Regions from separate parts of the Cryptosporangium aurantiacum genome, predicted to be linked through region 2. Evidence: riboswitches for the same ligand, from Rfam matches in the RefSeq annotation. Region 2 holds a riboswitch; each other region holds the start of a gene.

Region 1 (3,270 bases), on a different contig from region 2:
CCCGCAGCACCTCCATCTGCGCAGCGGGCAGCGGCTCGTCCGGCAGGTCGCTCCGGGCGGCGCGGCGCAGGGTCCGATGGAGCCGACCGAGCAAGGTGCTCAGCTCGTCGGCGACCGTGCCGGGGGTGGCCGACATGGCGCTCCTTTGTGGTCATCCGGCGGCAGCGCCGCCGAGTTACCACCCGCCGACCTGCGCGAAGAGCCATGATGGCTGGAGCGTCCGGTAGCCCGCAGTCCCCCGTTCAGCCCGAGTGAGTCAGCCGGGTAGACCCGGCCCGGCGCCGGTGAGCCCCGGTCCTGGCGGACCGGGGCTCAGGCGTCACGGGTGATCTGTCATCAGCGAATCGTTCCGAGCACTATCCGATCAGGATTCTCTGCCCCGGGTGGATGACGTTCGGATTCGCCCCGATCACACGGCGGTTCTTCGCGTAGAGCGACTGCCAGCTCACCCGGTGGCCGACGGCGATCAGCACCAGGCTGTCACCGGGGCGGACCAGGTAGCTCGGGAAACGCGGTGTAGCAGTCGTCTGACGCGCGGTCACGTCGAACGGACGCTTCGGGACGAAGTCGCGCAGCTCTGTCGGGCGGGAGAGCGCGGTGACGCTTCTCCGCGGTGCCGCGTTCGTGGTGCGCTTCCGTACGTCCTGTCCGCGGTACGACCGGTTCTCGGTCGATCCGCCGCGCCAGGACTTGGTGGACCGGTGCGACCGGTACCCGGTGTACTCGTTGGTGCTCTTCTCCCAGCTCCGCTTCGAGTACTTCTTGGTGTAACCCTGTCGCTTGTAACTCCGACTGGCCTGGTCGGACCAGCTGCTGCGGTACCGCTTCTTGGTGTATCCCTTGCGGCCGCAGGTAGGCCAGGCGCCGATGCCCTGGCTGCGCAGTACGCGCCTGGCGACGGTGATCTGTTCGGACCGGCTGGCGTTGTGTGCCCCTGCCGCGTACTTACCGCCCCCGTGTGAGCGCCACGTCGACGGGCTGAACTGCAGTCCGCCTTGGTAGCCGTTGCCGGTGTTGATGTTCCAACGCCCGCCGGATTCGCACTGCGCGATCGCATCCCAGTTCACGTCCGCGTGGGCCGGTGATGCACCGGCCACGAGCGGGGTGATTCCCGCTAGGCCGGCAGCCACGGCGAGTGCCAGGCTTCGACCGAGCGGGCTCAGGCGCCCTGGCGCCCGATGCCGTCCGCCCGCACGTGGCGAGCCTTCGGCGCTGAGCTGGGTGGGATGGGAAGACTCCTTAGACATATCCGACCCTCTCCACGCCTACGAGGTGAGCTGTCGGGTTCGGGCTGAGTCGGCCCGGCCACGCGGTGCGTGGCTTCACCCCAAGGCGTCAACTTGCGACACCGGAAGTTGGGTCCCCCGCTCCTGCCCGAGGTTCGAAGTCCTCGTCGCCCGGGGCAGGATTCGGCGTAGCCGGGCGCGAGGTCCGCGGTGAACGGACGAAAAAGACAGAACCACAAAATCGGGTGAATGCCAAGTTACCGCACCGTGATATGCGAAAGGTGTCGCGGTGACCATTAAGGCCCATACCGCTGTCCCGGTTGCACAGCCACCGCTGTCAACGTGCGACACAGCGAATTGGAGTGGTCTATAGGTTTCAGTCCGAATCGGCCGTGTAACCCTAGGGGGTCGGTTCACTCCGTGGCGTAGTGGTCCCTTAACACCTCACTAAGTACCGCCTGTGACAGTGGGCGTTCGTGGTCGTGACCGTGAAAATGAGGTCCATGACCGACGCTCCACGTGCCGGCCTGCTTTCTCGGGCCGGTCTTCGCGCCGGCCCGTACCTCGCTCGGCACCGCCGCGGCAGTGCGAACGGCCGAGCCCTCACCGCAGGAGTAGGCGTAGCCGCGCTCTGCTCCGTGGTGGTGATCGGTGGTACCAGCCTGGTTGCCGCAAACGCCACTAGCGAACCCGACCATTCTTGTGCGGCGGCCTACACCGTGCGCCATACCTGGTCGACCGGCTTCTCCGCCGAGGTCGCCGTCACGAACACCGGCGAAGACCCGGTGAAGAACTGGAACGTCAACTGGTCCTTCGACGGCGGTAAGGCCGTCGTGAAGGGCTGGGAGGGCGAGTGGCAGCAGGACGACGGTCTGGTGACCGTCCGTGCGGGCGAGGACAGCGTCCGGCTGGAGCCCGGCAAGACCCTCACGCTGCGGTTCACCGGCTGGCACCCGCAGGGGAAGGCACCTGACGCCGCCCAGTTCGCTCTGAATGGAGTAAGTTGCCAGGTGGGCGGCGACAAGGAGGAGACGCCGGAGAGCGCCTCGCCGACGCCGTCCTCGATCGCGCTGCCGCCGGGCTTACCCGCGTCTCCCGCGCCGACCGGTAAGCCGACCAAGCCGGCCGCGGGCCCGCTCGGTTCGCTGTTCGTCGACCCCTCGGGTCAGGCCGTCGAGTGGGTGGAAGCGAACTCGGGCGACCCCAGGGCGGCCGTGATCCGCGAGCGGATCGCCGAACAGCCGCAGGCGCACTGGCTCGCCGCGAACAACCCCGGTGAGGTCGAGAGCGACGTGCGGGGCTACACCTCCCGGGCGCACTCCCGCGGCAAGGTGCCGGTGCTGGTGGCCTACAACATGACCAACCGCGACTGCGGTGGTGCGAGCGCGGGTGGCGCCGACAGCGCCGACGGTTACCGCACCTGGATCAACAACTTCGCCGACGGGCTGGGTTCCGGCACGTCGATCGTCATCCTCGAGCCGGACGCGCTCGGGCACCTGACCACGTGTCTCTCCGCCGACCAGCAGCAGGAGCGGCTGGACCTGCTGGAGTACGCGGGCAAGACGATCAAGCAGGCCAGCCCGAAGGCCCGCGTTTTCTACGACGTCGGCCACTCGGCCTGGATCGACGCCGGTGAGGCAGCGAGCCGCGCCAAGCAGGCCGGCGCCGGGCAGTACGGCGACGGCATCGCGCTGAACACGTCGAACTACAACACCAGTTCGAGCGAGGTCTCCTACGGCAAGCGGGTGCTCGCCTCGCTCGGCAGCGGCCAGATGGTCGTCGACACGTCTCGGAACGGCGCCGGACCGGCGGGTGGCGAATGGTGCGACCCGGCAGGCCGCAAGCTCGGGAAGTACCCCACCACCGCGACCGGCGACCCCAAGGTGGCGGCGTACCTCTGGGTCAAGCGCCCCGGCGAGTCGGATGGGTGCAGTGGCTCGGCCGGTTCGTTCATCCCGGAAACCGCGTACGACCTGAGCTCCTGACGGTCGGCCACCACGGCTCCGCGTGCCGCGCGGAGTACCGTGGTGGCAGGTGCGCCGAC
Region 2 (3,270 bases):
TCGCGGCGTAGGAGACCGCGGGATCGCAGCCGAACGCGATCGCGACCGGCAGCCGCTGACCCAGCCGCTCGGCGACCGCGTGGTGCGCGGTGGAGTCCTTGTGGATCTGCCAGTGCATGCCCAGCGTGTTGTGGCTGTGCTGCTGCAGGCGGTAGAGACCGAGGTTGCGGACGCCGGTCTGCGGGTGCTTCGTGTGGGTCAGGCCCAGGTTGTGGTAGATCCCGCCGTCGCCGGGCCAGATCTGCAGGCCCGGGAGCCGGTTCAGGTCGACTGCGTCGTCCTTGTAGACGACCTCCTGACACGGCGCGGTCTTCACCTTCTTCGGGGGGACGTTCTTCAGCTGGGTGACCTTGCCCAGCGCCTCGCGGAGGCCGCTGAACCCCTGCGGCAGCTCGGGCTTCAGCATGCCGCCGATGCGCTGCCCGATCTCGTCCAGTGCGTCGACGCCCAGGGCCATCGCCATCCGGCGCTCGGTGCCGAACACGTTCATGACGACCGGCATGTCGCCGCGCGTCGGGTTCTCGAACAGCAGGGCGGGCCCCCCGGTCCGCAGCACCCGCTGGGTGATCTCGCTGATCTCGAGCGTCGGGTCGACCGGTGCGGTGATCCGCTTGAGCTCACCGGCCTTCTCCAGCCGCTTCAGAAACTCACGAAGATCGGTGTGGGCCATGAGAGCCAGTATCCCTGGCCCGGGAAACACGTCCGGCGCCGACCCGAGGGTGGGTCGGCGCCGGCATGCGTAGTGCTACGGGCGGCCCGCGCCCGCGTACGGCATGTTGTTGATGCTCTCGACCTGCACCGTCTGACCCTCGGTGGGCGCGTGCACCACCTGGTTGTTACCGATGTAGATCGCGGAGTGGTGCAGGTCGCTGTAGAAGAACACGATGTCGCCCGGCTGCAGGTTTCCGCGCGAGACGTGTGGGATCGAGTTGTACTGCTGACGCGACGAGTGCGGCAGCGACACGCCGACCTGCTTCCACGCCATCATCGTGAGGCCCGAGCAGTCCCAGGAGCCGGGGCCGGAGCCGCCGAATACGTAGGGCTCGCCCTGCTGCGCCATCGCGAACTGGACGACCGTCGCGGCGTTACCGCTGGCCTGCCCGTTGTACGTGACGGTCGCGGGAGCGGAGCCGTACTTCTTGGCGTACGCGGTCCGCCGGATCTGCTCCCACTTGTCCTGGTCCTTCTTGATCAGCTTCTGCTGATCGTCGAGCTGCTTCTTCAGCCGCTCGGCGGTCTTGACCTGGAGGTCGACCCGCTGCTTGGTGTCGTCGTACTTCGCCTGGTACGCCTTCGCCTGGTTGATCGTGTCGCGCTGCTGAGACGACAGCCACTCGACGGCGGCCAGCTGGTCGAGGTAATTCGCCGGCGAACCGTTGGTGAGGAGCGACGACGAGAGCCGCATGCCGCCGTCGCGGTAGGCCGCGGCTGCGATCTTCCCGACCTCGGCCTGGGAGGCGTCGAGCTTGGCCTGCGACGCGGCGAGCTGACGGTTCAGCCCGGCCTGCTGCGTCTGGACGCGCTTCAGCTGGACCTTGGCACTGTTCATCTGCTCGTTGACGCGGTCCATCTTCACGCCGAGAGCATCGAGTTGCTTCTCGGCTTCGGAGAGCGACGGAGCCGCACTGGCGCCGCTTCCGGGTAACAGAGCCACGCTGAGAATCGCAGCGATGACGCTGACCAGGACGATGGGACGACGAGCGTGAGTCCGGACGGATCTCACCTGTGCGGCACTCCTCACTCCCCTCGGAACCGCCTACCGGGTTAGCTGACGGGTTCGGGCGGGAGCTGCCCTACCGCGCTACGGCGGATTCACCCCGAGATCTCGGATCCCCGGCTCGATCTTCGTGACGCTGCGATTCGGCGGCGAATTTCCGACGCCATCCTTGGTGAACGGCGGACGCTCGGAAACTCGTGGGTCACGGTAAGGCATCTGTGACTGGCTGGTCCAGCCTCGCCTCCGAATCCTAATGAAGGCCTAATCGGCGGCGACAACCCGTAGCTAGTCCACTCCGGAACGTCTGCTTAAGCGATTCTTAATGCGCTTTCGCCGACCCCTCGGCCGAACGGCGGAACAGTTCGACCACAAAGGACAGACGAACGGTGGACCCGCCGCCGGTAACTCCTGAGGCGGCCGATTCGCCCGATGCCTACCGCCCCAAAGCGTCCATTTGTAGTAATTTGTCGGAAACAGGAAGTGGACTGAGGGGGACAAAACGATGGCGCAGCAGACCGAGCACGAAGACGTGGTCGTCGTCGGCTGGCTCCGGGGGGACGACTACGAGGCCGCACTGGCGTACCGGCGACGGGACGAGCCCGTCCGAACGGACGATCAGCCGCCCGCCCCGGCGCCGACACCACCCGAGCGCTGAATCCCGTATTCCAAAATTAAGGTGCCGCTCTACAGACCCGAGTACGAGTGGAGCCCCGACACCGCGAAGTTGATCACGTAAAGGTTGATCATCATCGTCACGAACCCGAGCACCGCGATCGCGGCCGCTCGCGGTCCGCGCCAACCCGTCGTCGCCCGCGCGTGCAGGTAGGCCGCGTAGACCACCCAGGAGATGAATGCCCAGGTCTCCTTCGGGTCCCAGCCCCAGTACCGGCTCCAGGCGGCCTCGGCCCAGATCGCACCGCAGATGATCGCGAACGTCCAGATCGGGAACGCGAACGCGTGCAGGCGGAACGTCATCCGCTCCAGCCCGGCCGCGGCGGGCAGGTGCCGGCCGACCCCGAACGGGAAGCCGGGCGCCTTCGCCGGACGCCCGGCCGCGATCCGCCGGTCGTACCCCTCCCGCAGCAGGTAGAGCACCGAGAGCACGCCGCCGATCAGGAAGATCCCGACCGAGATCGACGCGGTCGAGACGTGGATCCAGAGCCAGTACGAGTCCAGCGCGGGCATCAGCGGCCCGGCGTCGACGTACAGCACGGTCCCGGCCAGACCCAGCAGCAGGACGACCGGCAGCATCACGAACATGCCGAGGTAGCGCACCGGACGCCGGGCCGAGACCACGAGCCACGTCACGGTGCCGACCACGCAGGCCACCGACACGAACTCGTACATGTTGCCCCACGGCACGCGGTCGGCCGCGAACCCACGCGCGGCCAGACAGCCGATCTGGGCCAGCGCGCCGATCACCGCCGCTGCCACCCCGAACCGGCCGAACCAGGCCGCCCGGCCGGCGGTGCGCGGCGGCTCAGCCGGCGGGGTCACCGGACCGGCCGGGGACACCGGAGCGTCCTCCGACGGGCCGCCGGCGCCGACCAGGA
Region 3 (3,270 bases), on a different contig from region 2:
TGCCGGGTCGGCGACGTCGTAGCGGCGCAGCTCGCTCGCCAGGTCGGCCGCGGTCGGCGGCGGAACGGCGGGGTCGAGCAGGTCCATCGTCAGCGCGTCGAGGTACCCAGGTATCCCGGCCCTGATCTGCCGTGGTGAGCACATCCGGCCGTCGACGCGGGTGGCGTCCGGCAGACCGGTGCGGTGCGGTGGCAGGGCATCCGGCCACTGGCCGGTCAGTCCGGCGTAGAGCAGGCCACCCAGCGCGCGGATGTCGGACGGCTGTTGCCCCGGACCGCCCAGGTGCAGATCGACGAGCGTCACCTCGTCGTCGTTGCCGATCAGGACCGTCGACGGCGTGAGGTTGCCGTGGGCGTGCCCGGTGGCGTGGATGCCGGCGAGTGCGTCAGCGGTGTTTCGGACCAGCGACGCGGCGCGCGCCGGATGCAGCGGCCCGTTGGCCAGCGTGTCGTAGAGCGTCTGCCCGTTGACCCATTCGCGGACGACGTAGGCGCGCGGCCCCTCGTCGACGGCGTCGTAGACCCCTATCACCGACGGGTGCACGATGCGACCAGCAGCGACTGCCTCGGCGATCATCTGCTCGGCAGCTTCGCCGCCGGGTACCCGCAGCTCGATCGAGACCGTGCGGTTCAGCAGATTGTCGGTCCCACGCCAGAGCGCATGGCCGGACGCCGCATCGGCGTACAGCGCTTCTTCCAGCCGGTACCGGCCCGCCAGTACTTCACCCTGCACGGGCGCGCCGACCTGTGTCACAACCCGCCCTCCCGCAGTATCGACCGCTCCGCCCCTCAGGGTAGGCCGTGCGGCGGCTACTGGGGACAGGTCCATCCTGCCTGTTGCGGCGCGTCGGACGCCACTGGATGAACAGCTCTCATAGGGAGTTGATGGTCTCAGCCTCGGTCAAGTGGGTGTTGCGGCTGTTCACACCCACTTCGACGACGAGAGGGACGGCCGAGTGCGACGCACCCGACCGTCCCTCCTCGTGTCGTCATCGTCAGACGAGACGACGCACGACGTACGTGTTGCTCCAGATCTTCCGCTTCGCCACCGGCTGACCGGCGGTCGACGCGTCCCACATGTAGTTCCCGCCGGCGTAGATCGCGGCATGTGAGTAGTAGCTGCCGCTACCGAACAGGATCAGGTCGCCGGGCTGCTTCGCCGACTTGCTGACCGACCGGCCGTACCGCGCCTGCTTGGTAGCGCTGTGCGGTAGCGACTTGCCGAACTGCTTGAAGACGTACTGGGTGAGGCCCGAGCAGTCGAACGAGTTCGGACCGGCCGCACCGAAGCGGTACGGCTTGCCTGCCTGCCGGGAAGCAGCCTTGACGACCGCGGACCCGCTGGACTTGGCCTTGACGTGGTGGTTCGGGGAGAGCGTCTTCTGCGTGCCGTTCACGAACAGCACCACACGCCAGTTGGAGGTACCGCCGATGGTCACGGTCCACTCGAGCTGACCGGACGGCCGGGCCTTCTTCGTGCTGACCGTCCGCCAGCCCTTGCTGGACTGGTACTGCAGCGAGAACGACTTGTAGGCAGCGGGTTTGCCGTCAACCGTGCCGATCGCGTGCAGCGTCGCGCGCGATCCGGTGGTGACAGAAGTGGCGCCCGACAGCTTTGCGGCGGCCGGGACTGCGGCGGCGGCCGGCGAGGCGGTGACGCCGACCAGGCCTGCGCCGAGTGAGCCGGCCAGAACGCCGACCAATGCGGTGGTCCGCAGCGGGGTGCGCCGGGTGACGGCGCGGTGCTTGGGACCGGAGACTGCGCGGTGGCGGGCACCGCCGGTGTTCTTGCCCGTGTACGGCCTGTTTTGCGAAGAAGTCTCAGTACGTTCGTACTGATTCGCGGGCAGGGCACACCGATGGGAATGCACCGTATGCAAGGAGAGTCCTTCCATGCACGCCTGCGAGGTGAGCTGTCGGGTTCGGGCGGGAAGGTGTAGTGCCCGGCCGCGCGCTGCGCGGCTTCACCCCAAGGGATCGCGCCGGATCTGATCTCCGGCGACCCCACGTACCTGTGGGTCCCCCGCCCCTGTCCAATTGGTTGGCTACTTGGAGGGACACCGCGGATGTCGTGGACAGGGCTCGGCGTGGCGAATCCTGCGGTGTGCGCGGCGTGGCTGCCGCGTCAGTTGCCGCGAAGAACTGAACCCGCGCCTCGTGGGAGTTGCCAGTCCTTTGCGACGTGCGTCACAGTCAAAGTGAGAAGTTTTTACCACTCCGAACCGATTTCACGCGTGTCTTAATTAGTTCTTCGGCGCGTCGTGGGTCGGTCACATCCTGATGTTCACCGTGTTGCGGGTTGGGAAATTGAACTGGACGAATGGCCGTCAACCTCACGTGGCGTAGTCGGGTTCTCCGCGACGGATCGACCGTACCTGCGGCGTGGCGTTTATCACGTAGACCGCAGCAGGTTGTGGATAACCCTGTGTGATTGGCCGTCAGCGGCCAGGCAGGCGACGCTTCACGGTGTTCGCCACTTCGACGACCTCCGGAACCCGCAACCGCAGCGCCACGACTGCGTAGACGCCGACCAGCACCAGGCCGCCGACGACCAGCGAGACGAACGCGCCTGGCTTGCCGATGCCCAGCCACGCCTGGATCCCGTACGCCACCGCCCAGCTGAGCAGTCCGGCCACCACCGCCGCGAGCCCCAGGCGGGTCGTCGTCCGGGTTATCCGGGCGGTGTCCAAGCCGCCCAGACGCCGCGAGAGCAGACGTCCGGAGATCAGGACGGCCACGATGTACGAGACCGTGTTGCCGCACTGCAGGCCGACCACGACGTACTCGGTCGGGAACCAGAAGAAGACGCACAGGTCGAACAGGATCTTCGCCGCGACGACCGGAATGTTCAGCAGCGCAGGCGTCTTCGTGTCGCGAAGCGCGTAGAACGCGAAGATCTGCATCTGGCTGATCGCGAACGGCACCAGCCCGATCGCAGCAGCCATCGTCGCGTAGCCGGTGGAGATCGCCTGGTCCTGGGTGAAGTTGCCCCACTGGAACGCGGTCACCGCCAGCGGGATGCCGAGCACCAGGTACGCCGCCGTGGCCGGCACCAGCACCACCGACGAGAGCCGGGCGCCGAGCGAGAGGTTGCGGCTCACCTCGGGAAAGTTGCGCTCCGCCGCCGCGGCGCTCATCCGGGGCAGCAGCGCGGTCAGGATGCTCACCGCGACGATCCCGTGCACCATCATGAACAGCAGGAACGCGTTGTTGTGGATCTGCGGACCGGGCCCGCCGCGGTTACCGGCGTAGTTCGCGATCTTGATTACCG

What was found. Region 2 has a riboswitch for cyclic di-AMP ahead of BUB75_RS32165 (C40 family peptidase). Riboswitches for the same ligand answer to the same signal wherever they lie in the genome.
Region 1: linked by a shared signal. The riboswitch ahead of BUB75_RS48075 (transglycosylase family protein) and the one ahead of BUB75_RS32165 (C40 family peptidase) in region 2 are both predicted to bind cyclic di-AMP.
Region 3: linked by a shared signal. The riboswitch ahead of BUB75_RS36970 (C40 family peptidase) and the one ahead of BUB75_RS32165 (C40 family peptidase) in region 2 are both predicted to bind cyclic di-AMP.

Annotation. Positions count from the first base shown of each region.
Region 1 is NZ_FRCS01000002.1:266,332-269,601, reverse strand. It holds gene BUB75_RS08095 (MarR family winged helix-turn-helix transcriptional regulator) at 1-136, opposite strand, end outside; gene BUB75_RS48075 (transglycosylase family protein) at 357-1,097, opposite strand; cyclic di-AMP (ydaO/yuaA leader) riboswitch at 1,249-1,424, opposite strand; gene BUB75_RS08085 (glycoside hydrolase family 6 protein) at 1,730-3,211, shown strand.
Region 2 is NZ_FRCS01000012.1:159,714-162,983, forward strand. It holds gene BUB75_RS32160 (menaquinone biosynthesis decarboxylase) at 1-670, opposite strand, end outside; gene BUB75_RS32165 (C40 family peptidase) at 746-1,654, opposite strand; cyclic di-AMP (ydaO/yuaA leader) riboswitch at 1,739-1,876, opposite strand; gene BUB75_RS46610 (hypothetical protein) at 2,220-2,372, shown strand; gene ccsB (c-type cytochrome biogenesis protein CcsB) at 2,402-3,270, opposite strand, start outside.
Region 3 is NZ_FRCS01000018.1:79,214-82,483, forward strand. It holds gene BUB75_RS36965 (protein kinase family protein) at 1-753, opposite strand, end outside; gene BUB75_RS36970 (C40 family peptidase) at 995-1,702, opposite strand; cyclic di-AMP (ydaO/yuaA leader) riboswitch at 1,883-2,056, opposite strand; gene murJ (murein biosynthesis integral membrane protein MurJ) at 2,438-3,270, opposite strand, start outside.